Regions from separate parts of the Arthrobacter sp. AOP29-A2-19 genome, predicted to be linked through region 4. Evidence: riboswitches for the same ligand, from Rfam matches in the RefSeq annotation. Region 4 holds a riboswitch; each other region holds the start of a gene.
What was found. Region 4 has a riboswitch for S-adenosylmethionine ahead of AC3ZJJ_RS11585 (hypothetical protein). Riboswitches for the same ligand answer to the same signal wherever they lie in the genome.

Region 1 (7,432 bases), 670 kb from region 4:
TGGCGCACCTGCTGCGCTCGCACATCGGCTTCGTGGAATCGGTCCTGACCTTGGAGGATCCCGAGATCAGGGAACGCTGGTTCGCGCGCTTCGTCGGGGGGCAGCTCGTGGGCAACGCCTACACGGAGCGGGGCGGCAACGAGCTGGGAACCCTGAACACGCGGCTCGCCGAGCACGACGGCGGGCAGCGGCTGTCGGGCGAGAAGTACTACTGCACGGGAACCATTTTCGCCGACTGGGTGGCCGTCGCCGCCACCCTGCCGGGCGTCGCGCACCGGCACATCGCCGTCGTCTCCACCCAGCATTCGGGCGTGCGGATCTTCGACGACTGGGACGGCTTCGGCCAGCAACTCACCGGCACCGGCTCGACGACGTTCGACGACGTTCCCGTGGACACGCTGTTGCGCCCAGCGGACCTGGAGGCGCACTCCGAGTCGGCGGTCTTCCAGCTGGTGCTCCTCGCCGTCCAGGCGGGCATCTGCCGGGCCGTGCTCGCCGACGCGCGCTCGGCCGTGCAGGCGCGCACGCGCTCCTTCAGCACCGGCACGGGCGTGCCGGTCCGCGAGGAGCCGCAGGTCCTCCAGGTGGTGGGCGAGATCTCTTCCACCGCCTTCGCCGTCGACGCGGTGGTCCTGGCCGCCGTCGCGGAGCTCGAATCCGTGGCCGGCCAGACAACGCTGAGCGAGGCGGAGCGCTGGGCGGTCTGCGAACTCGCGGCGAACCGCGCGCAGACCGTGGTCCAGCCGTTGGTGCTCGCCACCGCCTCCAAGCTGTTCGACGGCCTGGGCGCCTCGTCCACCGCCCGCGGATGCAACCTGGACCGCCACTGGCGCAACGCGCGGACCGTCGCCACGCACAACCCGGCCATCTACAAGGCGCGCATCGTGGGGGACTACGAGGTCAACGGCACCCCGCCACGGAAGTTCGACGCTGTCGGCGACGTCGCCCAGGTGGGGTTCGTCGGCTGACCCGCCCCCCAGTCCACGCCGGCACCACCAACGCTAGGAGAACCATGCCCGCCGTCCCGTCACGACGCCAGATCCGCTTCAACGCATTCGACATGAACTGCGTGGGGCACCAGTCGCCCGGACTATGGCGCCACCCTGCCGACCAGTCGGCGCGGTACAAGGAGCTGACCTACTGGACCGAGCTGGCCAAGACGCTGGAGAGGGGCCTGTTCGACGGCATCTTCATCGCCGACGTCCTCGGCACCTACGACGTCTTCGGGGGCTCCAACGAGACCACGCTGAGGGCCGGAACCCAGGTCCCGGTGAACGATCCCATGATGCTGGTCTCCGCCATGGCGCTGGTCACCGAGAACCTCGGATTCGGCGTCACCGCGAGCACGGCCTACGAGCACCCCTACCCGTTCGCCCGCCGGCTGGCGACCCTGGACCACCTGACCCGCGGGCGGATCGGCTGGAATGTCGTCACCGGCTACCTGCCCTCCGCCGTGCGGAACATGGGCCAGGAGGACCAGCTTCCGCACTCCGAGCGGTACGACCACGCCGACGAGTACCTCGAGGTTGTCTACAAGCTGCTCGAGGGCTCGTGGGAGGACGACGCGGTGGTCGCCGACGTCGACAGCGGTGTCTTCACCGACCCGGCGAAGGTCCACGAAATCGGCCACGAGGGGAAGTACTTCAAGGTCCCCGGCATCGCCATCACCGAGCCGAGCCCGCAGCGCACGCCCGTCGTCTTCCGGGCCGGAACGTCGCCGCGCGGCCTGCGCTTCGGCTCGGAGAACGCCGAGGCCATCTTCGTCACGTGCCCTACCCGCGAGCAGCTGAAGGAGACCGTCGCCAGGATCCGCGACGCCGTCGAGGCCGCCGGGAGGGACCGGTACGACGTGCGCATCTACGCCATGCAGACCATCGTCACGGCCGAGGACACGGCGGCGGCCGAGGCGAAGTTCGCGGAGTACAAGTCCTACGCGGACATCGACGGCGCGCTGGCGCTGATCTCCGGCTGGATGGGCGTGGACCTGTCCACCTACGGGCCGGACGACGTCATCGGAGAGAACGTCCAGTCCAACGCCATCAAGTCCTCGGTGGAGACGTTCAAGCGGGCCTCAGGCGACACGGGCAGGCCCTGGACCATCCGCCAGCTCGCCGAGTGGGTCGGCGTCGGCGGGTTCGGGCCGATCACGGTCGGCTCGGGTGAGGACGTCGCCGCAAAGCTCGTCGAATGGGTGGACGAGACCGACGTGGACGGTTTCAACCTGGCCTACGCCATCACCCCCGGAACGTTCGAGGACGTGGTGGAGCACGTGGTGCCGGAGCTCCAGAAGCTCGGCGCGTATCCCACCGGCTACGCGCCTGGGACGCTACGCAACAAGCTTTTCGGCCGCGGCGACAGGGTCGCCGACACGCACCGCGCGGCCGGCTATCGGGTCTCCGCGTCCGCCGTAGTCCGCTAGCGCCCGTCACAAACCGGCCCGGATCCGCCGTCGGATCCGGGCCGGAGGCGTGTCAGGCCCGCGGCGGGTCAGGATGCGGCACTGCCGAGCGTATGGCAAGGCGCGACGGCGCGGCGTGCGTAACGTTGTGTCATATGACGCCGTGGCGAACGAATATGACCCCTGTGACGCCCAGTGTGTCCATTTGTTTCATCCACACGGCGTAATGCTTGGTCGCATCGAAGATCCTGCAACACACTTGAATCAAGCCCGCGGTACCCCCCCGCGGTCGACTCACCATCCAGAGCGGCTAAGAGACCTGGCTCGTTGACGCCGCAGCAACCACCCCGCACGGGGCCGGTGCTCATGCCAGGACCGATGGAGATTGCCAAGCTCCCCAGGTTCGCGACCGCCGGCGACAGCCGACGGCGATGCCCTGTGGACCCAGCGTTCCTCGGTACCGACCGGGAGGATCCACGATGGAACCCACACCTCGCAAGACCCAGTCCGGGCGCCGCACCGTTCGCCGCGCCTCCGCCCTCGCCGCCCTCCTGACCGCCGCCTCCCTGGGCCTCGCGGCCTGCGGCTCCGGCGCGGCCACCACGCCGTCGTCGGCCCCCGCGGGGGAACCGGTGCAGGGCGGGACCTTCACCTACGCGGAGGTGACCCCGATCAACAACTGGCAGACCCAGGCGGCCCGCTTCTACGAGAAGGCCAACGTGCTCAACAGCGTCCTGGACCGGCTGACGTACTTCGACGCCGAGCAGGGCAAGCTCGTGGGCTGGATCGCCAGCGAATTCGAGGCCAACGAGGCGCAGACCGAGTTCACGTTCACCATCCGGGACGGCGTCACCTTCTCCGACGGGACGCCGCTGGACGCGAAGGCCGTCAAGGCCAACCTGGACGCGCTCGGCCTGGGCATCGAATCCGCCCAGGTCCAGCCGAACGTCGACTTCTCGGCCTACAAGTCGGCCGAGGTCGTCGGCGACAACCAGGTCAAGGTCACGCTGAAGACTCCCGACGCGAACTTCCTCCGGGCCACCTCCTCGGTCACCGCCGGCCTGGTCTCCCCGGCCACGCTGGAGCTCGACAACGCCGGGCAGTCCGCCATCGCGAAGATCGTGGGCTCCGGCCCGTTCGTATTCGAGTCGGAGAAGACCGACGAGGAAGTGGTCTTCGCCAAGCGCGCCGACTACGCCTGGGCGCCGGAGACGGCCGAGAACCAGGGTGCCGCGTACCTGGACAAACTGGTCGTGAAGTACCTGCCCGAGGTCGCCCACCGCGCCGGCGCCGTGCAGTCCGGCCAGGTCGACCTGGTCCGCGGCCTGCAGCCCGCGGACGAGGCGGCACTGTCCGCCGGCGGCGCCCAGGTGCTGCCCGCCAAGGGCATCGACCTGACCGCCAACATGGCCGCCGTGCGCATCGGCAGCGGCAAGCTCGAGGACGTGCGGGTCAGGCAGGCCCTGCAGACGGGCATCGACCGCCAGTCGATCAAGGACACCGTGCTCTCCGACAGCTACGAGATCGCCGGGTCCGTCCTCAACCACGCCGCCCCCGGGTTCGTCGACCTGTCCGCGGACCTGGCCTACGACCCAGAGAACTCCAAGAAGCTGCTCGACGAGGCCGGGTGGACCGTGGGCGCCGACGGCATCCGCGAGAAGGACGGGGAGAAGCTACAGGTCACCATCACGTCGTCCAACAACTCGGTCGTCATCAAGCCGGCGTTCGAGCTGATCGAGCAGCAGTGGCGGCAGATCGGTGTCAAGCTGGTCAACCGGGCGGCCGACAACACGTTCCTGACGACCGCGATGATCGACCCCAACATCGAGTTCTTCGGCACCCGGCAGTTCGCCTACGGCGGCCTGGGACCCGTCTTCGGTCCGGAGACGAACACGCAGACGCTCAATGCGGACAAGGAGCTCAACGCGCTCTTCGCCGAGGAGCGCGCCGCCACGACCGAGGCCGGGCACCTGGAGCTGGTCGGCGAGGAACAGCGCGAGCTGGTCGTCGACAAGGCGCTCTCACTGGTCCTGTGGGACGAGGTGCAGGTCTACGGCGGCGCGACCAATGCGAACGTCGAGTTCACGTCCGGGACCGCGCCGATCTTCCAGGGCGCCTGGAAGACCGGAGAGTAGTCCGCCGTGGCCGCCTACATCGCGCGACGGGTCGGACAGGCACTGTTGGTCGTCTGGCTCGCCTATACGCTGGTCTTCCTGGCGGTGCAGCTGCTGCCCAACGACCCGGTGACGATCTTCCTGTCCGCCGATGCGGCGGCCGATCCGGCGACCATCGCCGCCATGAAGGCCCAGTACGGTTACGACCAGCCACTCCTGGTGCAGTATGTCGGCCAGCTGGCCGACATACTGCGCGGGAACGTCGGCTACTCGCTGGCCTCCGGGCAACCGGTCTCCGAGCGCATCGGCTCGGTCATCGGCTCCACCCTGGCCCTCGCCGGCAGCGCCTTCGTGGTGGCCGTGGTGCTGGCGGTCGCGCTGGCCGCGGCCGCCACGCTGGCGCGGGCAACGTGGCTCAAACGGGCGATCCTGAACCTGCCTCCGCTGTTCGCGGCGGTCCCGGTGTTCTGGCTCGGCCTGGTGCTGCTGCAGGTCCTTGCCATCCAACTGGGCGTGATGTCGCTGTTCCCGGACGGCTCCTTCGCCTCGCTCGCCGTGCCCGTGCTTGTGCTCGCGGTGCACGTGTCCGCGCCGATTGCGCAGGTCCTGCTCAAGAGCCTCGACGCCGTCTACGCGCAGCCGTTCATCGACGTGCTGCGGGCCAAGGGCGCCTCGCCCGCGTGGATCTTCTACCGGCATGCGCTGAAAAACGCGGCGGCCCCCGCCATGACGATCAGCGGCATCACCGTGGGAACGCTGCTTGCCGGTTCCGTGATCACGGAGACCGTGTTCGCGCGGGCGGGCCTAGGCCAGGTGGTGCTCCAGGCCGTCACGGCGCAGGACGTGCCCCTTGTCCAGGGGCTGGTGCTGCTGACCGCCTCCGCCTTCGTCGGCGTGAACCTCGTCGTCGACCTCCTGTACCCGCTCCTGGATCCACGGATCCTGAAGAGCAGTGCCCACGGTGCGCCCCGCGCGCTGGCCGCCTGAGAAGCAGCGCCCAAAAGCAACGGAGCGAATCCATGAGCATCAAGCCAGACACCATAGCCCCGGTCGCCGCCCTGGCGGTCCAGCCCGACGTCCCGGCGTCCGGAGTCGGCCAGACGGTGGCACCGCCCACCCGGCGGCGAAGCGGTCCCCTGCGTTCGCCCGCCCTGTGGCTGACCGCCGCGCCGCTGGTGCTGGTGCTCGGGTGGGCCCTCTTCCCGGGAATCTTCACCGGACTCGATCCCGTCACGGGCGTCCCGGCGGACAAGTTCCAGGCACCGGGTGCCGCGCACTGGTTCGGCACGGACCACCTTGGGCGCGACGTGTACTCGCGCGTGGTGCACGGCACCTCGCAGACGCTGCTGACGGCCGGGCTGGCCGTGCTGATCGGCCTGGTCGTGGGGACCGGGATCGGCCTGCTGGCCGCCACCGCGGGACGCTTCGCCGACGCCGCCACCATGCGGCTGGTCGACGTGCTGTTGGCGGTCCCGGGGTTCCTCATCTCGCTGATCATCGTCACGGCGTTCGCGCCCGGACCGATCTCGCTCGGCATCGGCGTGGGGATCGCCTCGATCGCGTCGTTCGCGCGCGTGGTCCGTTCGGAGGTGTTGCGCGTGCGCAATCTGGACTACGTCGAGGCGGCGTTCCTCAACGGGGGCTCGTACGCGTCGGTCGTGTTCAAGCACATCCTGCCCAACGCCTGCGGACCCGTGCTGGCGCTCCTGGCGGTGGACCTGGGAGCCGCGATCCTGGCCATCTCCGGCCTCGGCTTCCTCGGCTTCGGCTCGCCCCCTCCCACCCCCGAGTGGGGCCTGCTGATCGCCGAGGGCAGGCAGTACCTGGCCACGGCCTGGTGGCTGACCAGCCTCCCGGGCCTGGTGATCGTCGTGGCCGTCATCCTGCTGGCGGGACTGGGCCGCCAGCTGCAAAAAATCTTCCGCTTCTAGGGACGTAGGCACACCATGAGCACCACACCAACGACCGGCGCGCTGCTGAGCGTGCGCGGGCTGAGCATCCGCTACGGATCCGGCGAGGACTCCGTGCTGGCCGGGGACGGCCTGGACCTGACGCTCCTGCCGGGGGAAATCGTCGCGCTTGTCGGCGAGTCGGGTTCCGGCAAGAGCACCCTGTCCAAGGCGATCATCGGCCTTCTGCCCGCCACCGCCCACCTCGACGGATCCATCGACTTCGCCGGGACCGATCTGCTCTCCCTGTCGGAGAAGCAACTGGAACGCGTCCGCGGCAAGCGCATCGGCATGGTCCCGCAGGACCCCGGCGCGTCCCTGGACCCGGTGCAGACCATCGGCTCGCAGGTGGCCGAGGTGTTCCGCCTCCACCCCGAGGGACGCAAGCGTTCGCGCGCCGAACTGCGCGAGGAGGTGGTTCGGCTGTTCGAGACCGTCGGGATCGACCGCCCCGCCGAGAGGCTGGGCCAGTACCCGCACGAGCTCTCCGGGGGACTCAAGCAGCGCGTGCTGATTGCGATCGCCTTCAGCCTCAATCCCAAGCTCCTGATCGCAGACGAGCCGACGTCGGCGCTGGACGTCACGGTGCAGCGCACCGTGCTGGACGTCTTCACGCGGCTTGCCCGCGAGCGCGGCACCGCGGTCATCTTTGTCACGCACGATCTCGCCGTCGCCACCGATCTGGCGGACCGGATTGTGGTCATGCGGCACGGGAAGATCCGCGAGGACCGCCCGGTATTGGACATCCTCACCCGGCCGGAGGACGAATACACCGTCCGCCTGCTCGCCGAGGCCGCCCCGACCGAGCCGGCCGAGAGGTCGGCGCCCTCCGCGGAGGACGCGCCCGCACCGGCGATCGAGGTTTCCGGGCTGGCCAAGGTGTTCGGCCGCGGCGGCTCCGAACACCGGGCCGTCGACGACGTCTCGTTCGCCGTGCGGCCGGGAACCACCTTCGCGCTGGTCGGCGAGTC
Region 2 (7,432 bases), 1.2 Mb from region 4:
GCCGGCCGTCGCGCCACTGGCCGGCAGCCTGGTGCTGTTGGCCTCGGACTGGCGCGGGGTGCTCTGGGTGTTGGCGGGGGCCGCGGCCCTGATGCTGCTGGGAACCCTGTGGCAGATCCGCGAAACGCTGCCGCCCGAGCGTCGGCGCAAGGGCTCGCTCTTCGGCGGGCTGGCGGCCGCCATCCGCCACCGCCGCTTCGTGGGCTACGTGGTCCTGTTCGCCTCGGCGTTCGGCGTGATGATGGCGTACATTTCCGGCTCGCCCTTCCTCTACCAGGAGATCATCGGCGTGACGCCGACGGTCTACGGCATCCTCTTCGGCGTCAACGCGCTGGGGCTGATGGCTTCCGGCCTTGTTGCGGCGCGGCTCGCCACGCGGGTGCGGGTCCGCAGCACGGTGACGGTGGCCGTCCTCTGGCTGCTCTTCGTCTCCGCGGTGTTCGCCGGCTGCGCGGTCTTCGGGGCCCCCGCCTGGACGCTGGCCGTGCTGGTCTTCGGCGTGACGTCCGGCGTCGGTTTTGTTATGGGAAACACCACCAGCCTGGCGCTGGCCGAGGTCCGGCACGTCTCCGGGAGCGGCTCGGCGTGGCTGGGCGGGGCCCAGTTCACCATGGGCGCCGTCGTCAGCCCTCTCAGCGGCATCGGGGGCGGCTCCAGCGCGGTCCCGCTCGGCTTCGTCCTGCTCGGCTCGGCGCTGCTGGCATGCGCCGCCCTGGCCTACACAAGCGACCGCTTCCATACGCGTCCTGGGCGGGCGGCCGCCCCGTAGGCGGGGGCGCCGTCAGGTCCCGTCAGCCGGGAGGCCCGAACGCCGCGGCGCCCGGTCCGCTGAGTTCACCCTGGCGGACGGGGCGCCCGGACAGCGCCAGAAGCAGCACGATCGCCGCGCCCCGAACTTCCGGGCCGGCGCCGACGTCGAGGCCCGCGTCGGTGGCGACCAGCCGCAGGCCCCGCGCCCTCTCCTTTCCGCCGCCCTGGCCCACCGGGGTCTTCGCCTGGAAGCGCAGGGCGGTGGCCACGTGGGCTGCGGGATAGGTTCCGCTCATTCCGAGGGGACGGCGGATGTCCTCGCCATGGACAAACGCTTCGACCAAACGCGTCGCCAGCGGAGCCGGGGCGCTGGTCGTCCGGCCGCTCGCCGCACGAAACCCAGCGAGCGTGCGGCGCGGGTCGTCCGCCCGTTCGCGCGTGACGCCGGCGGCGTTGCACCGGTCGAAGTCGAATCCCGCCGCGGCGAAGTGCCGGACGAATCCCAGCCGCGTGGTCTTGGCGTCGTCGACGAGGTGCGCCAGGACGTCGTGGACGCTCCATCCGGGGCACAGCGACGGCGTCTCCCACAGTCCCGGCGGCAAGGCTTCGAGGTCCCGCGCCAGCGCCTCGCGCTCGGCGTGAACCACCGTCCAAATCCCGCTCATCAGACCCCCTAGTCGCCGCCCCGACCAGCGTCGCGGGCGCGCCCCTGCCTGTCAAGGAAACCGGCCGCGCGCCCCGACCATCGCTACCGGGCGTTGTCGCCCGACTGACGGTGGCGGGCGGGCCGGGACCCGCCGTTGGCCGCCGACCGCGCGCCGGCGGAGTCGGTGGCCGTGTCGGTGGCGGCAGACGCGCCGGCCATGGGGGCCAGCTGCCCCTCGGCGAGCGATTCGGCGGGGATGTCACGCTCGATCTTCGTGGCGAGCGGCTTCTCGATCACAAAAAGCAGCACAACGGTGGCGACGAGCGTCAGCGGAACCATCCAGAGGAACAGCGGGACAAGCGCCTCGTTGTAGGACTCGACGATCAGCGTGCGGAGCGGCGCCGGCAGGCCGGACACCATCTGTGGGGTGAGCGGGTTGGTGCCCACGTCCGATCCGGCGCCGGCGGGCATGCGCTCGACGATGAGGTCCTTGAGCCGCGTGGCAAACAGCGAGCCGACGACGGCGGAGCCGAGTGTCGCGCCGACCTGGCGGAAGTAGTTCTGGCCGGCGGTGGCCGTCCCGACGAACCGAAGGGGGAAGGAGTTCTGCGCCACGAGCGTGAGCATCTGCATGGAGGCGCCCAAGCCAACGCCCATCACGGCGAGGTAGACGCAGATCAGGTAGACGGGCGCGTCCGCGTGGATGGTGGAGAGCAGGAAGAGGCCGAGCGCGACCACCACGGTGCCCGCGATCATCACCTTCTTGTACCTGCCCGTCTTCGAGACCTGGCGTCCGATGAGGACTGAGGTCACCAGCAGGCCGCCCATCATCGGGATCATGAGGAGGCCCGCCTCCGTGGCGCCGTACCCCGTAACCATCTGCAGGTACGTGGGCATGTAGCCGATCGCGCCGAACATGGCGACGCCGGTCACCAGTGCCGCGACGGTGGTGAGGTTGAAGTTCCGGTCCCTGAAGAGCATCAGCGGCATCACGGGTTCCGAGACCTTGGACTCGACCACCACAAAGACGACGGCGGCGACGATCGCCACTACCAGCAGGCCGAGGATTTCCGGGGAGTTCCAGGCGTAGGTCGCCCCTCCCCAGGTCCCGACGAGGACGATCGCCGTGGTGGCGACGGCCATCAACATCATGCCGGCGTAGTCGATCTTGGGACGGACGGCGGCGCGCTTCCTGGGGACCCGCAGTAGGAAGATCGTGGCCAGGACGGCGACGATGGCCAGGGGGACGTTGAGCCAGAAGGTCCAGCGCCAGCCGGGGCCCTCGGTGAGGCCGCCGCCGATGAGCGGCCCGGCGACCGACGAGAACGCGAAGACGCCACCCATGATGCCCATGTACTTCCCGCGGTCGCGGGCCGGGACGACGTCGGCGATGGTCGCCTGGGAGAGGATCATCAGCCCGCCGCCGCCGAGGCCCTGGATGACCCGCGCGACGATGAGGGTGTTCATCGCGTCGGCCAGTGCGCCGATGACGGAACCGACCATGAACACAACGATGGCGAAGACCAGCAGCGGCTTGCGCCCGAAGAGGTCGCCCAGCTTGCCGTACACCGGCATCATAACGGTGGACGCGAGGATAAAGGCGGTGATGACCCAAGCCATGTGCTCGACGCCATTGAGCTCGCCGACGATGGTCGGCAGGGCCGCGGAAAGCATGGTCTGGTTCAGCGAGGCGAGCAGCATGGTGACCATCAGTGCCCCGAAGAGCAGCACCAGGCCGTTCTTCTCCTGCTGCCCGGCGACCTCGCGGGTTTCGATCTCTGTGGTTTTCATAGGGTGGTTTTGACGACCTCTCGGAAAGTCTGGATGGCCGATTCGATGTTGTCGCCGAGCTCGTCGACGGTCGAACCGGGATTCTGCGAAAAAGCGAAACGGGTGATGGTGCCGGCCAACATCAGCAGTGCCCGCGGTGAGCCGTCGCGGTCCGGCAGCTGCGCGATGGGCGCGACGGAGTCGGCGTCGCCCAGCCGTTCGCTCAGGACCGTGTCAACGAGCTGCTCGACCGCCGTGATGTGCTGCAGGATGCGCGAGCGGAGTTCGGGGTGTGCGCGGATCAGCTGTCGGCGCCGCTCGATCGAGACGTCCGCAACCGCGGAGACGCGCAGGGTCTCGGCGAGCAGGCGCACGGTGCGGGTCAGGAGATCGTCGCCGCTCTCGCGGAACGCGCGCAGCAGGTCCTCGGGGATCGTGGGTGCGCGAACTCCGATGATCGCGTCCTCCTTCGACGGGAAGTAGTTGAAGAAGGTCCGCTTGGACACCCCCGCCCGGGCCGAAATGGCGTCGACGGTCACCGCGGCCAGCCCGGCTTCCAACGTCAGGCCGGCCGCGGCCTCGTGCACCGCGCTCCAGGTTTCCATGCGGTTTCGCTCGCGCAGGCTCAAGGAAATTTCTTGCATGAGTACATTTTATGCACTAGCGCAATAATTGCACAAGTGCAGACTTTGAAGCCCGTCCGGGTCGGGCCCGACCCCCTAGCCCGCGTTTCCGGCGATGTTGACCATCCAGCCGATCCCGAACTTGTCCGTGCACATGCCGAAGCTGTCTCCCCACGGCGCCGCCTCCAGCGGCTGGAGGACGGCGCCGCCCGCGGCCAGCTTGTCCCAATATCCCCGCAACTCCGCCTCGTCGCTGCCGCTGAGCGACACCGAGAAGCCCTGCGGCTCCGAGTACTCCATGGAGTTGGGCGTGTCGGAACCCATCAGGGTCAGTCCGTTGGCGCCGGCGACCTGGCCGTGCATGATCTTGTCCTTCTCCGCCGGGTCTTCGCTGGCCTGGAAGTCCCCAAAGGTGTTCAGGGTCAGTTCGCCGCCAAAGACGTCGTGGTAGAACTCGAGCGCCTGCCGCGCGTTGTCCTTGAAGCCGAGGTAGGGGTTGAGTTGGGTCGCCATGGTTGCCGTGCTCCTTGGTGCTCGCTGGTCCGGACTCCGGGCCTCCGCGTGCCCCCTCCGGCTGACGGATCCCATTCTGCTCCCGAAGACCCGCTGAGGCGAGGGCGGGCGCCGTCGTGCCGAAAGCGGCAGTGTTGCGTCACGTGAAGCGGACCCTTGAGCGAACCCGGCCACGCAGGGAAGACTCGCCGAAGAATCAAGAGTTCCAACCCAAGGCCCTGGCCGGTTGGACGGCAACCCTCCTGCTGTAGCGGGGTGCCCCAGGTGAGGATTCGACGCCGGCCCGCCCGGGCGGCGTAAGTATGGCGACGTGCTTGGCATGCGCCACCACACGAAGGAACGACCATGACCAACACACCCGTGCAGGAACTCTCCACCGTCCGGGCCGCCCGCCTCGACGACGCCGGCGCCTTCTGATCCGGCAAGATCGCCGAGGGGGCGGAAAACGCCCGCCTGACGTACACGGCGCAGGGGTCGGGGGAGGGCGCGGTTGCCACGCGCGTCAGCACCGGCGGCCACGAATTCGTCGTCGACGAGCCGGCCGGCCTCGCCGGAGACAACGCTGCCGCCAGCCCGGTCGAGTATGCGCTGGGCGCCCTGGCCTCCTGCCAGGTGGTCGTGTACCGCCTGTACGCCCACCAGCTGGGCATCAGGGTCGACGACATCACGATCTACGCGGCGGGCGACCTCGACGTCCAGGGGCTCTTCGGCGCCGATTCTTCCGTGAGGCCGGGCTTCGCGGCCGTCCGCCTGCACGTCCGGATCACCGGCCCGGAGACGCAGGAGCGCTACGAGGAGCTTCGCCGGACGGTCGACGAGCGCTGCCCCGTCCTGGACCTCTTCGCCAATGCCACCCCGGTGGACATCGAGGTCACCGCCAACTAGCCCCGCCACGGGCCAGGGGTCGCGCGCCCGACGACCGGCGCGTGACCCCTATCACTGTTGCGGCATTTTAACTAGTGTTGGACCACGGCCACGGCCGGGGTAGTCGGCACACCGCCGGTCCTCGGTCACGAAGGCGGCCGCCGACCTCGGCCGCCACCGTGCGGCCCCTGAACAGGAGATCACCGTGAGCCAAGAAGCGACCCCCACACACACCACGGACACCCCCCAAATCAGCGACTGGTCCGATCTCGGCCAGCAACTCTGGTCCTACCTGACCGGGCGCGGCGCGGCGGTCAACTACACGCTCGTCGACATGACGGTCGAGGTCCCCCGGGACATCGGACCGGACGCCCCGCGGGCCACGTGGAAGTTCGACGGCACCCTGCGCGTCACCACCAGCGACAACGAGGCCTCGGGTTCCGATCCCCTGCGCGGACAGCGATGACGCCGTGCGCCTGGACATAGACATCGCGTTCTCGGTCAGCGACCCCGGCGGTTCGGACGGCGCGGAGAGCACGATCAACGGAACCATCACGGCGGCGGGCACGGAGGTCGTCGTCAGGGCAGACAACGCCGACCTCTTCCGCGTCGGGCCCCGCGCGGGCATGGATGCGATCCGGGAATTCGCCAAGTCCCTCAACGAGCACGGCGTCAGCGTGTCGCTGGCATCCCCCGAGGGCACCATCGTGAGCTTTGGCGCGGTCAAGGCCTCGGCGGCGCAGCGCCTGGTGACCCGTTCCGCCCACATCAAGCCTGGCCAGGTCAGCGCGTGGGCATCATTGTTGCGGGGCGGGAAAGGAAATGCCGCGCCCAGCCTGGTGCCTCCCGGTACACCGTTTCCGCTCTCCCCGACGTTCCAGCGCCGCTACCGCATGCGCCCGACCACAACGCACTACACACGCGGTGGCGGGAGGCCCCGCCTGCTGTTCGTGCGGGACAGCGAGACGTGGGACGGCCGACCCGCGGCCGTCTTCGACCTCACGGGAGAAACCACCGTCATCGGGGCCGGGCCGGAGGCGGACCTCGCGCTCCCCGGCCTGCTGCCCGCCCACGCGACCGTTACGCACACCGACGACGACGAGTACGTTCTCACCGCCCAGGGCCCGGTCGGCGGCAGCGCCAACCTGAGCGCCGAGGCCTCCTACACGCTCCGGACGGGCGCGCGGATGTCCATCGGGGACTGGCGTCTGGTCTACGTGCGCGAGGAATACGCGGACCATGGCCGACCCTACGGCGGGCGCCAGGGCGGCGAGCTGGCCTACCAGCGACCGCAATTCGATTCTCGGAAGGGAGCCATCGAGCGCGACGCGACGTACGGCCTGGGAGACCCGAGGAAGCACTAACCGCGGCCGCGGGCGGCCCCTGTCGAGTCCATCAGGGCAGGGGCCGCCCGCGCGCCGCGACCCACAACGAATACCATTCGTCGCCCGTCATCGTCTGCGCCACGCGCTCGGCCCCGGCGCAGGCCGCGATGCGCTCGGGGTTGGACGTGCCGACGACGGGGCGGATTCCCGCGGGGTGGCGCATCAGCCAGCCGAGGACCACCGACTCCCGCGAGACGCCCAACCGCACCGCAGTCTCCGCCACCAGCCGGGCGGCCGCGGCGTCGGCGGGCATTTCGTCGGCGTCGCCCGCCGGGCGGCCGGTATAGCGTCCCCGCGCCAACGAGCCCCACGCCTGGAGCTCCACCCCGTTCGCCGCGCAGTACTCCAGCGCGCCCCGCGGGAAGGAGACGTCCGCCCCCTCGGGATGGTTCACCAGAATCCCGGCCTCCAGCCAGCCACGACGATGCAGGCTCATCTCCAGCTGGTTCACGGCCAGCGGCTCGTCGAGCGCGGCCTGCAGGGCGCCCATCTGCTCCGCCGACATGTTGGAGACGCCGAGTCGGAGCACCTTGCCGGCCGCCTTGAGGCCCGCGTAGGCGCCCGCGATTTCCTCGGGCGTCGCCAACGGATCCGGCCTGTGGATCAGCAGCGTCTCGACATGGTCCGTCCCCAGCCGCCGCAGGCTGTCCTCCACGCGGGCCACTATGGTCGCCGCCGAGGAGTCGTAGCGCCCGGGGCGCTCGCCCGCCGGCAGGACGATTCCGCACTTCGTCTGGAGCCGCAACCGGTCCCGAAGCCCGGACCGGGCCGCGAGCACGCGGCCGAACACCTCCTCGGACTTGCCGTTGCGGTAGATGTCCGCGTGGTCGAACACCACGATTCCGGCTTCCAGCGCCGCGTCGACGGCGCGGTGCGCCTCC
Region 3 (7,432 bases), 680 kb from region 4:
CGGAGGACGTCTCCGCGATCAGGATCTGCTTGCCCGGGGCAAGCCCCCGGAGCTGGGACAGGCCCTCGCCGAATAGGGCGGACGGCGCGGTCCACGTGCTCCAGCTGGCGGACGTCCCCCAGTTGTAGCCGTCGAGCGCCACCGCATCCACATAGTCGGCGCCGGGATAGAGGGATCCCAGGGGCGTGGATCCGTAGTACGGGATGTTGGGGTTCCAAACCCAGGAAACGTTGGTCGCGCCCGTGGAGGCCAAGACGTCGTGCACGTGCCGCCACGCGGTCGCGTAGTCCCCGGGTCCGTTGCCGTTCACGCCTTCCGCCCAGGGGTACCAGTTGCCGTTCATCTCGTGGCCGAAGCGCAGGAGCACGGGGCTTCCCCACCCGGCGAGGGCGGAGCCCCATTGCCTGAGGTAGGCATCGAAGTCGCCGGCCGCGATCCGGTCCAGCGCGTAGGCGGGCTGCGCTGTCCCGCCGCCCCACGCCCACGGCTCCCACGTGAGCAGCGTGACGGCGCCACGCGCCCGGACGGCGTCGAGTTCGGCCAGGGGTGGAGGCTGGTTGAAGTCCTTGTAGGAAAGGACGATCGAGGGCGCCTCGCCCACCATGGAGGCCACCGCGTCCAGCTCGGCGGAGGCGGCCGGGCCGCCCGGCGTTCCCACCCCGAACCGAAGGTTGGCGGAACTGATGGCGGGGACCGTAGCGGGAGGTGCGGGAGCCGGCGTGGGCAATTCCCCGTCGGCCGAGGGGGAGCTGTAGGTGAGGGTGAAGGGGAGGGCCGCTTCCGTGGCATTGACCTTGGCCCGAACGGACAGAACGGCGTCGGCTGTCTCTGGGACGACAACGGGCACGCTGAACCATCCGGAGCCGCTGGACGTGAAACCCACCGTGTTGCCACCCGCCGTGACCGTGCCCTTGGCCTTCTTGGGGAAGCCGGTTCCGGTCACCGTTACCGAGGTGCCCGCCGGACCTGAACTGGTGCTCAGCTTGATGCCCGCAGTCGCGGCGTTCGCCGCCGGAACCACTGCCGCGAGTAGAGCCATCATTGCCACGGCGGCAATGGCCATCAGTTGTAGTGCCTGTTTCACGCGGACCCCCCGGTCGCTCACTCAAAGGGCATGCCCCCGATGGGTGAAAGCGTACCCCGGCCGCAGGGCTCAGACGCGGGCGATCAGCGCCTCGCCGACCTCGGCCCGCCGGTAAAAGACTTCCCGCCCGGCGCGCAGGGACGAGGCGAGGCCGCCGGCGGCCATCACCTTCAGGTGGCCGTTGACCGTTCCGGCGGCCAGGTCCAGGGCGCAGGCCAGCTGGGTGGTGGTCATCGGAACGTCGAGCTGAGCGAGGATCTGGGCGCGCGTGCGCCCGAGCAGCTGCGCAACCGGACTGGCGGCGGCCTCGCGCGTCGATTCCCACAGTCGGCCCACGCCCCGCGGGGCGTAGGTGATGGTGGGAACGAACGGCCGGGCGTTCAGCACCCTGGTGTTGGGCCAGATGAACGCGTTCGGGATCAGGATCAGGCCCTGCCCGGGCTCCGGCGGGACCACCTGGTCGCAACCGCGGACGATCTCCAGCCCGGTCGGCGTCGGCAGGACGCTCGGATGCAGCGAACGGAACACCTCCACAATCCCGTTGCGGGCAATCTCGGCGAGGCGGCTGTCTATGTCCGCCAGCAGCACGGCGCGCAGGCGCGGCCACCAGGGTTCGACGGCGGTGCCCCAGTACCAGCGCAGTGCCTCGACGATGCGGGCGATGCCGCCCTCGATGTCCGCGGACAGCTCGTCGAGCGTCTCCCTGACGGGGCCCTCCGGGCGCTGTTGCTCGAGATAGACCAGGTCGCTGCGCCACACCTCGGCCGGCACGGCGGCCACCGCGGCGAGCATCTCCTCGAACGAATCCTGATGCCTCGGTGTTGGGGTCAATCCGTCGGCCATAAAGCCCGTCGGGCGGACCACCGTGGTCAGCAGTCGCAGGTGGGCCGCCTTGCGCGGATCGGTCGAGGCGGCGATGCCGCGCTTGGCGGATTCGATCCACGGGCGGTGGATCGGGGTGCCGACCTGAAGGGTGCGCAGGCTGGTCACGGTCTCCCACATCGGCGAGGCCTCGAAGCGAATCTTCGTGAGGTCCTCGCTGGTGAGCGTGATGTGCATGGAATCAGGGTAGGCCGCCACACGGGGATGCGCGAGGATTCGGCCAGACCCGAATCGTTGCGTTCGACGGGCAATCATCCCCGGCTCGCGCGGCCCCTCGACCCGGCGAAAATCGGCGCGATTCCGTCGACGGATCGGCGCGGTTTATTCCCGGATTCGGCCCACACCAAATCGTGGTGGGCCGGCGCCGCCGGGGCCACTCTGGATGCATGACAACCCACACCAGCACCCCAGCATTCACCCATTCCATTAACCAAAGCATCGGCCGTTCCGCCGCCGGCGTGGCCGCCGCGCTCCGGGCCTTCGGGCAGCCGCTGGTCCGCCGGATCCGCAACTCGTGGCGCGAAGGCGTCGCCATGGACGCGGAGTTCGACCGGCGCCGCGAGGAGGCCCGGCAGATGTTCTACGCGCAGTCCGGGGGGCGGGGCTAGCGCCCCGGCTACCGGGCGTCGCAGATCTCCTTGATCCGGGCGATGCACGGCTCGTTCTGCAGGCTCGTGGTGTCGCCGAGCGCGCTGCCCTCGAAGAGCTGCGTCAGCAGGCGGCGCATGATCTTGCCCGAGCGCGTCTTGGGCACGTCCGGCACGAACACCACGTCCCGCGGCTTGGCGATCGGCCCGATCTGCGTGGAGACGTGGGACCGGAGGGCGGCGACCATCGCCGCCCTCACGTCCTCGGGCGCGTCCGCCAGGGTGCCCCCGATGAGGGAGGCGTCATGCGGGACCACAAAGGCCGTCGCGGCGTGGCCGGTCTTGGCGTCGTACGTGGGGCAGACCCCCGCCTCGACGACGGCGGCGTGAGAGACCAGCGCGGACTCGATCTCGATGGTGGACAGCCGGTGGCCCGAGATGTTGATGACGTCGTCGGTGCGGCCCAGGATCCAGGTGTCGCCGTCGTCGTCGAACCGGGCGCCGTCCCCGGCCAGGAACCAGCCTTGCGCGGCGTACTTCTGCCAATACGACGTGAAGTAGCGCTCCGGGTTGCCCCACACCGTGCGGGCCATAGACGGCCCCGTTTTGGTGACCACGATGTTGCCCTGCGTGTTCGCCGGAACCCGGGCCCCGGCGTCGTCCACGATGTCCGTGGCCAACCCGGGGAGGGCGCGCGTCGCGCAACCCGGCTTGAACGCCGGGTCCCCCTGGCGCGGCGACAGCACGGTGGCGCCGGTCTCCGACTGCCACCAGGTGTCCACCATGGGCAGGCCAGCGCCGGGGTCCCCCGGCACCAGGGAGTCTCGGCCCACCTGCGCGCGCAGCCATCGCCAGGCCTCCGGGTTGACGGCCTCCCCGACCGTCCCGGCAAGGCGGATGGAGGAGAGGTCGTAGCCGGCGGGAACGCCTTCCGGGAACCAGCCCATCAGCGACCGCACCAGCGTGGGCGCCGTGTAGTAGCTGGTGACGCCGTACCGCTGGATGATCTCGAAGTGCCGGGCGGGGTGCGGGGCGTTGGGCACACCCTCGTAGATGACCTGGGTGACTCCGTTGGAGAGCGGCCCGTAGATCTCGTACGTGTGTGCGGTGACCCAGGCGAGGTCGGCCGTGCACCAGTGGACGTCGTTCCCGCGCTCCGCGGGGTCCGGGTGGGAGAACAGGAACTCGTGGCTCCACGACGCCTGCGTGAGGTACCCGCCCGTCGTGTGGACGAGGCCCTTCGGCTGCCCTGTGGTCCCGGAGGTGTACATGATGAACAGCGGGGTCTCGGCGTCGAATGACTCGGCCACGTGCTTGGTGGACTGCGTGTCGACGACGTCGTGCCACCACACGTCGCGCCCCTGGACCCAGTCGACATCCGTGTGGCCGGTGCGGTTGATGACCAACACGTGCTCGATCGCGTTGTCCCCGGACGCCGCCTCGTCGGCCTGCGCCTTCACGGGCACCGCGGTGCCGCGGCGGAACTGACCGTCCGTGGTGACCAGTAGCTTCGCGCGGGTGTCCTCGACGCGGAACTTCAGCGCCTCCGCGGAGAAGCCGCCGAAGACCAGCGAATGGATGGCGCCGATGCGCGCGCACGCCAGCGTGATCACGACGGTCTCCACCAGCACCGGCAGGTAGACGACGACGCGGTCGCCCTTGCCGACACCAAGCTCGGTCAGCGCGTTGGCCGCCTGCGAGACCAGGGCCGTGAGTTCGCGGTACGTGACGGTGCGCGTGTCTCCCGGCTCCCCCTCGAAGTGCAGCGCAACCTTGTCCCCGCGGCCGGCCGCCACGTGGCGGTCGGCGCAGTTGACGGCGGCGTTGAGCTTGCCGCCGTCGAACCAGCGCAGCTCGGGGCCGCGCCGGGCGGCGACGTCCACCGGGGTCGAGGAGTGGGTGGTGTGCCAAGGCGCGGCCCACTCGAGGCGGCCCGCGGCGACCTCCCAGAAGGCCAGGCGCTCGGCCTCGCTCCAGTCGTGCTCGGCGGCCTCGTCCGCTGTGCGGGAGGCGGCGTGGGCGGGGTGTGCGGCGTCGTTCAGGACGGTCATCATCAGCTCCATCGGTCCTGGCGGTAGCACCGTCCGCGGCAGCGTTGGCTGCCCGGTGGTTGCTGCGGCGTCGTCGAGCCAGATCTCTCGGCCGCTCGGGATGGTTTCACTACAACTAAAGGCCCCGGGGCGCACCGGCCGCAAACCGGGCGCGCGCAAAACGCAACATTCGCCCCCGGGCCGTGCGGGGCTAGGCCCAGCGGCGCACGGCCCAGCGCTCGACGATCCCCAGCAACGCGTCCGTGGTCTTGCCGATCACCGCGAGCAGGATGATCGCCAGCAGCAGGCGGTCGGTGCGGCCGTTGTTTTGCGAGTCGGTCAGCAAGAACCCCAGCCCCATGGAGGACGCGATCAGTTCGGCGGCGACCAGGAACAGCCACGCCTGGGCCAACGCCAGCCGGAGTCCGGAGAAGATCGCCGGCACCACGGCGGGCAGCTGGACGGTGGTCAACAGCCGCAGTCCGTTCACGCCGAAGGCCCGCGCGGCCTCCACCAGGTTCTTGTCCACGTGCCGTAGCGCCAGATAGACCGTGGTGAAGATCGGGAAGAACGCGCCGATGACGATCAGCGTCACCTTGGAGTCCTCGCCGATCTTCATCCACAGGATCAGCAGCGGGACCCACGCGAGGGAAGGAACGGCGCGAAACGCGCCGATGGTGGGCCCGAGCAGGGAGTCCGCCCACTTGGACAGGCCCACGAGCGAGCCGAGCGCAAGCCCGAGGACGGCGCCGACGGCGAAGCCCAACAGCACGCGCTGCAGTGAGATCCCGATGTGCCGGGTCAGTTCGCCGCGCTCGAAGAGCTCCGCGCCGGCGGCCAGGACCGAACCCGGCGGGGGAAGCGCCACCGCCGACACCCAGCCGAGAGTGCTGGCCGTCTGCCACAGCGCCAGCAGCGCGAGCGGCACAACGGCCCCGATCGCCACCCGGCGCGCGGTGGCCGCGCGGGGCCGCCGTCCGGCCGGCACCGACCGGGCCGGGCCCGGGGCGCCGCCGCGGGCGATCGCCTCCTCGGCGACCGTGCTGGTGTTGGGGCCGACCGTCACGCGGCGTCCTTGATGGTGGAGGCGTCGGCCTTCTTCGCGAACGTGTCGTCGACGATGCTGGCCACGGCCTCGTCGATCTTGCCCTGGTCCGTGACGTCTCCGGTCTCGACGAAGATCGGGCCGACGGTCGCCAGGACCTTCGTCTGTGCCGCGCCCGGCACGCCGTCGACGTCGAGGTTGGAGCGTTCGAGGATCACCTTGTCGGCGACCTCCTGGTCCAGGGACGCGACGCCGGCGAGGATCGTGGCGGTCTCCTCCGGGTTTTCCGCCGCCCAGGCGCGGGCCTTCTCATACGCGTCGACGACCGTCTGCGCCAGGTCGGGGGACTCCGCGATGAAGCTCTCCGTGGCGTTGAGGAAGCCGTAGGTGTTGAAGGCCAGGTTCCGGTAGAGCAGCGTGGCGCCGGCCTGCTCGGCGCCGGCCATGATCGGGTCCAGTCCGCTCCAGGCGTCCACGGATCCGTTTTCGAGGGCGGCGCGGCCGTCGGCGTGCTGGAGGTTTTGGACCGTGACGTCGTTGATGGACAGCCCGGCCTCCTCCAGTGACTGCACCAGGAAGAAGTATGGATCCGTGCCCTTGGTGGCGGCGACCTGCTTGCCCTTCAGGTCTGCGACGGACTTGATCGAAGAACCCTTGGGCACCACTAGCGCCGCCCACTCCGGCCGCGAGTAGAGGCTGATGACCTTGATCGGCGAACCGTTGGAGCGGGCCAGCAGCGCGGCCGAACCGGCGGTTGAACCCACCTGGATGGCGTCCGCCCGGAGCGCCTCGTTGGCCTTGTTGGACCCGGCCGACTGGACCCAGTTCACGGTGACGCCCCGGTCCTTGAGGGTCGCCTCGAGCCAGCCCTTCTCCTTGATGACCAGGCTGAGCGGGTTGTAGGTCGCGAAGTCGATGTTCAGGGTCTCGGCGGCTCCCCCCGCCTCGGAGCCGGAGCCCTCGCCGGCGCAGGCGGTCAGGAGGGCGGCGGCGGCGCCGGCCGCGCCGAGGCCCAGGAAGCGGCGGCGGGAGACGGGGGACAGGGTGGTGCGGATCATGGTGTGTCCAATCTGGTGGGGCCGCCGGGGGCGCGCGTCGGCGTCGGCGGGATGTTCGGGGACGAGGCGTGGGGCTCTAGCGGCGGTGGGAGTCGACGCCGAGGCTCTCCAGCAGTGAGGAGCGCAGGCGGGCCAGTTCGGCGGAGGCGCGGTCCCGGGGGCGCTCGCCGGGGACCTCGAGGACCTGCGTGATGCCCGCCCCCTGGATTCCGGGAACGCTGCCTAGGACGACGACCCGGTCCGCGAGCTGGAGCGCCTCGTCGACGTCGTGCGTCACCAACAGCACGGTGGAGGGGTGGGCGTGGTGGATGTCCAGCAGCAGGTCCTGCATCTTGAGCCTGGTCAGCGCGTCCAGGGCGCCGAACGGCTCGTCCAGCAGCAGGACGCCCGGCCGCCGGGCCAGGGCGCGGGCCAGCGACGCCCGCTGCGCCATGCCGCCGGAGATTTCGCGCGGCCGGTGGTCGGAGTAGTGCGAGAGCTCGACGAGGTCCAGCAGTTCCGCGACGCGTTCCGCGGCCTCCGCCTTGGGCGTCCCGCGGGGCAGGCCGAGGGCGACGTTCCGCCGGACCGATTGCCACGGGAGCAGCCGGGGCTCCTGGAAGGCGACGGCGGAACGGTCGTCGAGTCCGTCGACGGCACGTCCGCCGATGGAGACCTCGCCGCTGGTGGGCCGGTCGAGGCCGGCCACTGCCCGGAGCAACGTCGACTTGCCGCAACCGCTGGGGCCCAGAACGGCGAGGACCTCG
Region 4 (7,432 bases):
AGGCGCACCACGCCGCCCGCGACCTGAACGCCCGCTTCAAGCTGGCCATCACGGGCACACCCATGGAGAACAACCTGATGGAGCTGTGGTCGATCTTCGCGATCGTCTCCCCCGGCCTCTTCCCCTCCGGGCTGCGCTACGCGGAGCAGTACCAGCGCCCCATCGAGAAACAGGGGCTGGACGAGCCGCTGGCCAGGCTCCGGAGGCGGATCCGGCCGTTTATGCTCCGCCGCACCAAGTCCGCCGTCGTCACCGATCTCCCGCCGAAGCAGGAGCAGGTCCTGCACGTGGAGCTGGCGCCCAGGCACCGGAAGATCTACGACACCCACCTGCAGCGGGAACGGCAGAAGATCCTGCGCCTGGTCGAGGACATGGACAAGAACCGGTTCACGATCTTCCAGTCGCTGACCACCCTGCGGATGCTCTCTTTGGACGCCTCCCTGGTGGACGCTGAGTACGCGGGGGTGCCGTCGGCCAAGCTGGACGTCCTGTTCGAGCAGCTGGAGGACGTTCTCGCCGAGGGACACCGGGCGCTCGTGTTCAGCCAGTTCACCTCGTTCCTGAAGAAGGCCGCCACGCGTCTGGCGGAGGAGAACGTCGAGTACGCGTACCTGGACGGCTCCACCCGCAACCGCGCGGACGTCATCAACGAGTTCAAGTCCGGCAAGTCGCCGGTGTTCCTGATCTCGCTGAAGGCGGGTGGGTTCGGGCTGAACCTGACGGAGGCCGACTATTGCTTCCTGCTGGATCCGTGGTGGAACCCGGCCGCCGAGTCGCAGGCCGTTGACCGAGCGCACCGCATCGGCCAGACCCGCAACGTCATGGTCTACCGGATGGTCGCCAAGGACACGATCGAGGAGAAGGTCGTGGCGCTGCAGGACGCCAAGCGGCAGCTGATCTCATCGGTCATGGACGACGGCGAGGGCTTCGGTTCGGCGATGACGGCCCAGGACATCCGCGACCTGCTCAAGGACTAGCGGCGGCACGGCGCCCAGGGAACGCGGCTCCCCGGCGCGGGTCCGGGTCCGCGCCACGAACGGGTGCCCGCGGGCCACACTTCGGTGCCCGCAGGCAGTGTCTTTCGTGCGCCCGGGTGGGATCCTAGCAGTGTCCGGCCATGGCCGCCGATCGGAGACGGCGCCCCGCCCAAGGGCGGGGAAAAGGATGGCCCGTGCTTGCGCAGGGAGGCGCCCGGGATGATGAACTACAGCAACGGCTTCTGGATGACGGGCTGGATGTGGGTCTTCTGGATCCTGCTGCTCGTCGGCCTGGCCATCCTGATCGTGCTGCTCGTCCGCCTGCTCGGCGGCGGCATGTCCACCCGGCATGGGGCCGGCCCGGGCGAGGCGGCGAAACGCCCGCTCGAGATCCTCCGCGAACGCTACGCCCGCGGCGAGCTGACCACCGAGGAGTACCAGGAGCGTTTGCGCACTCTGCGCGAGGCGGATCGTTGAAGCCGGTCAGCCGCCGCCAGGCGCTTGTCCTGGCCCTGACCGGGACGGGCGCCGTGGTCGTCGGCGGAGGCGGGTTGCTGCTCGCCGGCGGGGACGGCACCGACGCCGAAGCCGGCGCCGCCCTGATCGAGCCGCCGGCCCTGGAAGGCGCAGACGGGCTGTTGGACGTCAGGCTCGAGGCCGGTCCCTCGCGGACCGCCATCGGCGGCCGGACCGCGTCGATGTGGCTGTTCAACGGGACCCTCCCCGGGCCCACACTGCGCGTGCGGCCGGGGGACAGCCTCCGGATCAACGTGGCCAACCGGCTCCAGGAGCCCACCAACCTGCACGTGCACGGCCTGCACGTCTCCCCTGCCGGCCACGGCGACAACCCGTTCGTCAGCATCCCGCCCGGCGGTTCCTTCGACTACTCCCATACCCTCCCGCGCAACCATTCCGCCGGCACGTTCTGGTACCACCCCCACCACCACGGACGCGCCGCCGCCCAGCTCGCGGCCGGCCTCTACGGCGCCATCGTGGTCCTGGCCGACGTGGAGGATGTCCCCGTCACCCGGGACCGCGTGCTGATCGTCTCGGACGTCTCGCTCGGCCCCGGCGGGAGGCTCCGGGACCCGTCGCCGGCCGAGCGCATGACCGGACGTGAGGGCGCGATCGTCCTGGTCAACGGCCAGTTCCGGCCCGCCGCGTCCGCGGCCGCCGGGGACCGGGAGCTGTGGCGCGTCGTCAACGCGTGTCCTGCGCGATACCTGCGCCTGCGACTGGACGGCGGCCGGATGCAGGTCTTGGCGCTCGACGGCCACCGGCTGCCGGCGCCGAGCCCGGCGGACGACTTGCTGCTGGCGCCCGGCAACCGGGCGGACCTATTGGCGACCGTCGGGCCGGGCGGCGCCACGCTGCGGACCGCGGGCCACGCGCGGGGCACCATGGGTGCCATGATGGGCGGCAACGACCCGGTCGGAAGTCGCCCGGCCGAGCTGTTCTCCGTCGGCGTGCCCGGCGACGCGGCCGCTTCCGGTTTTGCCGCCCCGCCGACCGTCCGCCAGCGCGACCTTCGGGCGCAGCCGCTGGCCAGGAGGCGCCGCGTGGAGCTTTCGATGGGGATGGGCGGCATGGGCTTCGGAATGGGTGGCGGCGCGGACGACGCCCACATGGCCTTCCTGATCGACGGCAAGCAGTTCGACCCCGGGCGTACCGACCAGACGGTGTCCGTGGGCACCGTGGAGGAATGGACGCTGGTCAACAGCAGTCCCATGGACCACCCCCTGCACCTGCACGTGTGGCCCATGCAGGTGCTCCGCGATGCGGACGGGGACCATGCTGACCCGCTGTGGAAGGACGTAGTCAACGTTCCGGCGAACGGTGCGGTCACCGTCCTGATCGCCTTCGACGACTTCCCCGGCCGCTCGGTCTTCCACTGCCACATCCTCGACCACGAGGACTTGGGAATGATGGGCACGGTGCAGGCCGTCCGGGAAGCGACGGGAAGCGACGGCACGTGACGCAGCTTTACGGTGGCGGGACGGGGCGCCGCTTTTCGCGCTAGGCTCTTGTCAGCTTCACGAGACATGGCGCCAAGCTCCGACTGGCCATGCACCAACCCCACGTGGGACGGGACCCGAGTGGTCCGCGTCCCGGATTGTTCGGCGGGTGGTTCGGATGACGAAGCGGCCCACGGCAGCCGCCGCGGGCAAGGACAATCCGAAAGGCCCGCCATGGCCCCGCTGCAGCAGCCCGAGTCCCCGCATCCCCAGCGCCAGTTGTCCGCCGTGGCCCACGGGCCCCGCGGCACGTCGCACTCGCTGGCGGGCGGCCCGGTCCGCCGTCTCGCCTCCCACACCGAACCGCGCTTCGCGAACGACTGGATCGGCGCCACGCTCCGGCTCTGCCCGGACCGCGGCCTGGTCCGGGTCGGCAGCGGCAGCGTCGAATGGATCCTGGCCACCGCCGATTTCGAGGCGCTGCTGGCCGCAGTCCCCGAGGCCGCCACCCCGCCCGGCGTCGCCGTGGAGTGGAGCCCGGGCCTCGGCCGGGTCCTTGTCCCCGGCGCGTTCGAGCGTGCGGGCACCAGCTTCTTCACGCTGGCCCGGCAGCCGGCCGCCGCCTGCGGCTAACCCGGGGCCCGGCGCCGCGGAAGCCTCGATGGCCACGTCCACGTCCAGCGGCAGGGCGTCGCCACGGGACGGGTTCAGCGTCTCGACCGCCCCCGTCCGGCGCGCGATGTCCAGCGCGGTGTCGGACAGGTCGGAGGTGACCACCCGCGCGGCGCCGGCGGGCGCCCCGATGCGTCCGCACCCGTTGGCCAGGACGCTCCGGCTGGACACGTGCCCGGCCCGGGCCGCCGCGTGCAGCGCCACGCCGTACGGTTCGGCCAGTCCGGCCTCCTTGAGCGAGACTCCGGCGGGAACGGCACGTAGCTGGTCCGGGCGGACGGCGCGGAAGGCGCCCTGTTAGTGCGGCTGGAACGTGGCCGAACCGAAATAGCGAACCTCGGGCGACGACCGGACAAAACGTCGCGCAAGAGGACCAAAAGCGACGCCGGCCCGCGCCATCCGAGGGATGGTGCGGGCCGGCGTCGTGGTGGGTCCGTTCGGACCGTGGGGCCTAGAGGCTCGAGTCGGGCTCGTGCTCCGGGTAGACCTCGCGCAACAGGTGCGCGGTCTCGGACGGGGTCTTGCCGACCTTGACGCCCGCGGCCTCGAGGGCCTCCTTCTTGGCCTGCGCCGTGCCCGAGGAGCCGGAGACGATGGCGCCCGCGTGGCCCATGGTCTTGCCTTCGGGAGCGGTGAAGCCCGCCACGTAGCCGACGACCGGCTTGGTGACGTTGTTCTTGATGAATTCGGCCGCGCGCTCCTCGGCGTCGCCGCCGATTTCGCCGATCATCACGATCGCCTTGGTGTCCGGGTCCGCTTCGAACGCCGCAAGGGCGTCGATGTGGGTGGTGCCGATGATCGGGTCGCCGCCGATGCCGATGGCGGTGGAGAAGCCGAGGTCGCGGAGCTCGTACATCATCTGGTAGGTCAGCGTGCCGGACTTGGAGACCAGGCCGACACCGCCCTTGCCCGTGATGTTCGCCGGGGTGATGCCGACCAGCGACTCGCCCGGAGTGATGATGCCGGGGCAGTTCGGGCCGATGATCCGGGTGACCTGCTTGCCGTCGGCGTCGACCTTGGACTGGGCCAGGGCCCAGAACTCGGCCGCGTCCTGCACGGGCACACCTTCGGTGATGACCACGACGAGCCCGATGCCGGCCTCGATGGCCTCGACGACGGCGTCCTTGGTGAAGGCCGGCGGAACGAAGACGATGGACACGTCGGCGCCGGTCTCGGCCATGGCCTCGGAGACGGCGCCGAAGACCTTGATCTCCTTGTTGCCGTGGGTGACCGTGGTGCCGGCCTTGCGGGCGTTCACGCCACCGACAATCTGGGTGCCGGCGTGCAGCATGCGGGCGGTGTGCTTGGAGCCCTCGCCGCCGGTGATGCCCTGGACGATGACCTTGGAATCCTTGTTAAGGAAGATAGACATTCTCTGATCCCTTACTTGTTCGCCAGTTCGGCGGCCTTGTCGGCGCCTTCGTCCATGGTGGTCGCCAGGGTGACCAGCGGGTGGTTGGCCTGCGCCAAGATGCGGCGCCCCTCGTCGACGTTGTTGCCGTCGAGACGGACAACGAGCGGCTTGGTGGCCTTCGCGCCCAGGATCTCCAGGGCCTTCACGATGCCGTTGGCGACGGCGTCGCACGCGGTGATGCCGCCAAAGACGTTGACGAACACGCTCTTGACCTGCGCGTCGTTGAGGATGACGTCGAGGCCCGCGGCCATGACCTCTGCAGAGGCTCCGCCGCCGATGTCCAGGAAGTTGGCGGGCTTGACGTTGCCGTGGTTCTCGCCGGCGTAGGCGACGACGTCCAGCGTGGACATCACGAGTCCGGCGCCGTTGCCAATGATGCCGACCTGGCCGTCGAGCTTGACGTAGTTCAGGTCCAGCTCCTTGGCCTTGGCCTCGAGCGGATCGGTGGCGTCCTTGTCCTCAAGATCGGCGTGGCCGGCCTGGCGGAACGCGGCGTTCTCGTCGATGGAGACCTTGCCGTCGAGGGCGACGATCTCGCCGGCGCCGGTCTTGACCAGCGGGTTGACCTCGACCAGGGTCGCGTCCTCCTTGACGAAGACGTCCCAGAGCTTGACGATGGCCGCTGCGACCTTCTCGCGCAGTTCGGGGGCGAACCCGGCGGCGTCGACGATCTCGTCGGCCTTGGCCTGGTCGATTCCGACGGCGGGATCGACGGCGACCTTCGCGAGGGCCTCGGGGCGCTCGACTGCCAGCTCTTCGATCTCCATGCCGCCCTCGACGGAGCACATGGCAAGGTAGTTGCGGTTCGCGCGGTCCAGCAGCACGGAGAAGTAGTACTCCTCGGCGATGTCTGCGCCCTGGGCGATCATGACCTTGTTGACGGTGTGGCCCTTGATGTCCATGCCGAGGATGTCGGTGGCGTACTGGAAGGCCTCGTCGGCGTTCTTCGCGACCTTGACGCCGCCGGCCTTTCCGCGGCCTCCCACCTTCACCTGCGCCTTGACGACGACTACGCCGCCGATCTTCTCGGCAGCGGCCTTGGCTTCTTCGGGTGTGTACGCAACGATGCCGGCAAGCACGGGTACTCCGTGAGCCTCAAACAAATCGCGCGCCTGGTATTCATACAGGTCCACGGGCTTGGTGTCCTTCTACGTCGAAGTCGTTTCTGGCTTGGAGCGCGGCACGTCTGGCCCGCGGTCCAAGTGGAACTTTAGTCCCTGGGCGCAAGACGCCCCGTTCAGACTAACCCTTTCGTGAGGAAGCGCACAGTTCTACAAGTTGTAGACGGTTCACGTTTCGCGCTATGGAAAAGCGGGTGCTCAGGCGGTCTTCGTGAGGGGCGCGTAGCGCAGCAGGAGCCGCTTCTCGTCGCCCCCGAACTTCACCTTGGCCACGGTCTTGTCCCCCGCCCCCTCGAGCGCCAGGACGATCCCGTCGCCAAACGCGGAGTGGCTGACCTTGTCCCCCACGGACAGGGCAACCACCTCCTTCTGCGGCTGCACCCGCCCGGCGGCGCGCGCTGTCGGGACCGTGCGCAGGGACGCGCCCTCGGCGTCGCCGGTCCGGCGCCCGGCCGCCTGCCGGCCTCCGCCGCCCGCCCCCCAGTGCGATCCGGCGTCGTAGCGGCTCGTCGCGAAGTCCTTGCGGAGGGAGCCCCCGAAGCCTCCCAGCGGTGTGCGGACCACACCCTCCCGCTTCCAGTCGAGCAGTCCGGCGGGGATCTCCTCGAGGAACTGGCTGGCGGGGTTGTATTGCGACTGGCCCCACAGGCTCCGGTACTCCGCGCGTGTGACATACAGCCGCCGCCGCGCCCGGGTCAGGCCCACGTAGGCGAGCCGGCGCTCCTCTGCGAGCTCCTTGGGGTCCGTCATGGACCGCTGGTGCGGGAAGATGCCGTGCTCCATTCCGGTGAGGAACACAACCGGGAACTCGAGGCCCTTCGCGGTGTGGAGCGTCATCAACGTGACCACACCCTCCTGGCGCGCCATCGCCGCCCCCTCCTCGTCGGTGGGCGCGTCAGGAATCGAGTCGGCGTCCGCGACGAGCGAGACCTGCTCCAGGAAGTCACCGAGCGTGCCCTCCGGATTGTCGCGCTCGTAGTCGCGGACGACGGCGACGAGTTCCGCGAGGTTCTCCACGCGCGACTCGTCCTGCGGGTCGTCCGACTTGCGCAGCATTTCCAGGTAGCCGGTCTGCTCCAGCACCGCCTCGAGCGACGCCGCCGCGCCGGAGCCCTCCGCGACCACGGCCAGGTCGTCGATGATCTTGACGAACGAGGCGACCGACTTCACGCTGCGCGTGGCCAGCCCGGGGGCCTCCTCGGCTCGGCGGAGCGCCGCCATAAACGCGATGCGTTCGCGCTGGGCCAGCGCGGCGACCGCGTACTCCGCCCGGTCCCCGATCCCCCGCTTGGG

Region 1: it holds a riboswitch for S-adenosylmethionine, as region 4 does, so the genes downstream of both, AC3ZJJ_RS14655 (ABC transporter substrate-binding protein) here and AC3ZJJ_RS11585 (hypothetical protein) in region 4, are expected to answer to the same signal.
Region 2: it holds a riboswitch for S-adenosylmethionine, as region 4 does, so the genes downstream of both, AC3ZJJ_RS17355 (OsmC family protein) here and AC3ZJJ_RS11585 (hypothetical protein) in region 4, are expected to answer to the same signal.
Region 3: it holds a riboswitch for S-adenosylmethionine, as region 4 does, so the genes downstream of both, acs (acetate--CoA ligase) here and AC3ZJJ_RS11585 (hypothetical protein) in region 4, are expected to answer to the same signal.

Annotation. Positions count from the first base shown of each region.
Region 1 covers NZ_CM176894.1:3,181,267-3,188,698, reverse strand. Annotated here, with positions in the region: gene AC3ZJJ_RS14665 (acyl-CoA dehydrogenase family protein) at 1-968, shown strand, start outside; gene AC3ZJJ_RS14660 (LLM class flavin-dependent oxidoreductase) at 1,013-2,419, shown strand; SAM riboswitch class I at 2,693-2,783, shown strand; gene AC3ZJJ_RS14655 (ABC transporter substrate-binding protein) at 2,878-4,533, shown strand; gene AC3ZJJ_RS14650 (ABC transporter permease) at 4,540-5,499, shown strand; gene AC3ZJJ_RS14645 (ABC transporter permease) at 5,532-6,443, shown strand; gene nikE (nickel ABC transporter ATP-binding protein NikE) at 6,459-7,432, shown strand, end outside.
Region 2 covers NZ_CM176894.1:3,746,372-3,753,803, reverse strand. Annotated here, with positions in the region: gene AC3ZJJ_RS17380 (multidrug effflux MFS transporter) at 1-769, shown strand, start outside; gene AC3ZJJ_RS17375 (maleylpyruvate isomerase family mycothiol-dependent enzyme) at 792-1,415, opposite strand; gene AC3ZJJ_RS17370 (MDR family MFS transporter) at 1,499-3,187, opposite strand; gene AC3ZJJ_RS17365 (TetR/AcrR family transcriptional regulator) at 3,184-3,810, opposite strand; gene AC3ZJJ_RS17360 (VOC family protein) at 3,886-4,302, opposite strand; SAM riboswitch class IV at 4,497-4,611, shown strand; gene AC3ZJJ_RS17355 (OsmC family protein) at 4,915-5,187, shown strand; gene AC3ZJJ_RS17350 (hypothetical protein) at 5,366-5,632, shown strand; gene AC3ZJJ_RS17345 (FHA domain-containing protein) at 5,637-6,530, shown strand; gene AC3ZJJ_RS17340 (aldo/keto reductase) at 6,562-7,432, opposite strand, start outside.
Region 3 covers NZ_CM176894.1:3,192,033-3,199,464, reverse strand. Annotated here, with positions in the region: gene AC3ZJJ_RS14715 (glycoside hydrolase family 26 protein) at 1-1,084, opposite strand, end outside; gene AC3ZJJ_RS14710 (ArsR/SmtB family transcription factor) at 1,154-2,143, opposite strand; gene AC3ZJJ_RS14705 (hypothetical protein) at 2,353-2,574, shown strand; gene acs (acetate--CoA ligase) at 2,583-4,604, opposite strand; SAM riboswitch class I at 4,610-4,711, opposite strand; gene AC3ZJJ_RS14695 (ABC transporter permease) at 4,795-5,649, opposite strand; gene AC3ZJJ_RS14690 (aliphatic sulfonate ABC transporter substrate-binding protein) at 5,646-6,686, opposite strand; gene AC3ZJJ_RS14685 (ABC transporter ATP-binding protein) at 6,763-7,432, opposite strand, start outside.
Region 4 covers NZ_CM176894.1:2,508,522-2,515,953, forward strand. Annotated here, with positions in the region: gene AC3ZJJ_RS11570 (DEAD/DEAH box helicase) at 1-977, shown strand, start outside; gene AC3ZJJ_RS11575 (SHOCT domain-containing protein) at 1,197-1,454, shown strand; gene AC3ZJJ_RS11580 (multicopper oxidase family protein) at 1,451-2,953, shown strand; SAM riboswitch class IV at 3,009-3,154, shown strand; gene AC3ZJJ_RS11585 (hypothetical protein) at 3,167-3,565, shown strand; gene sucD (succinate--CoA ligase subunit alpha) at 4,056-4,976, opposite strand; gene sucC (ADP-forming succinate--CoA ligase subunit beta) at 4,988-6,151, opposite strand; gene pcrA (DNA helicase PcrA) at 6,338-7,432, opposite strand, start outside.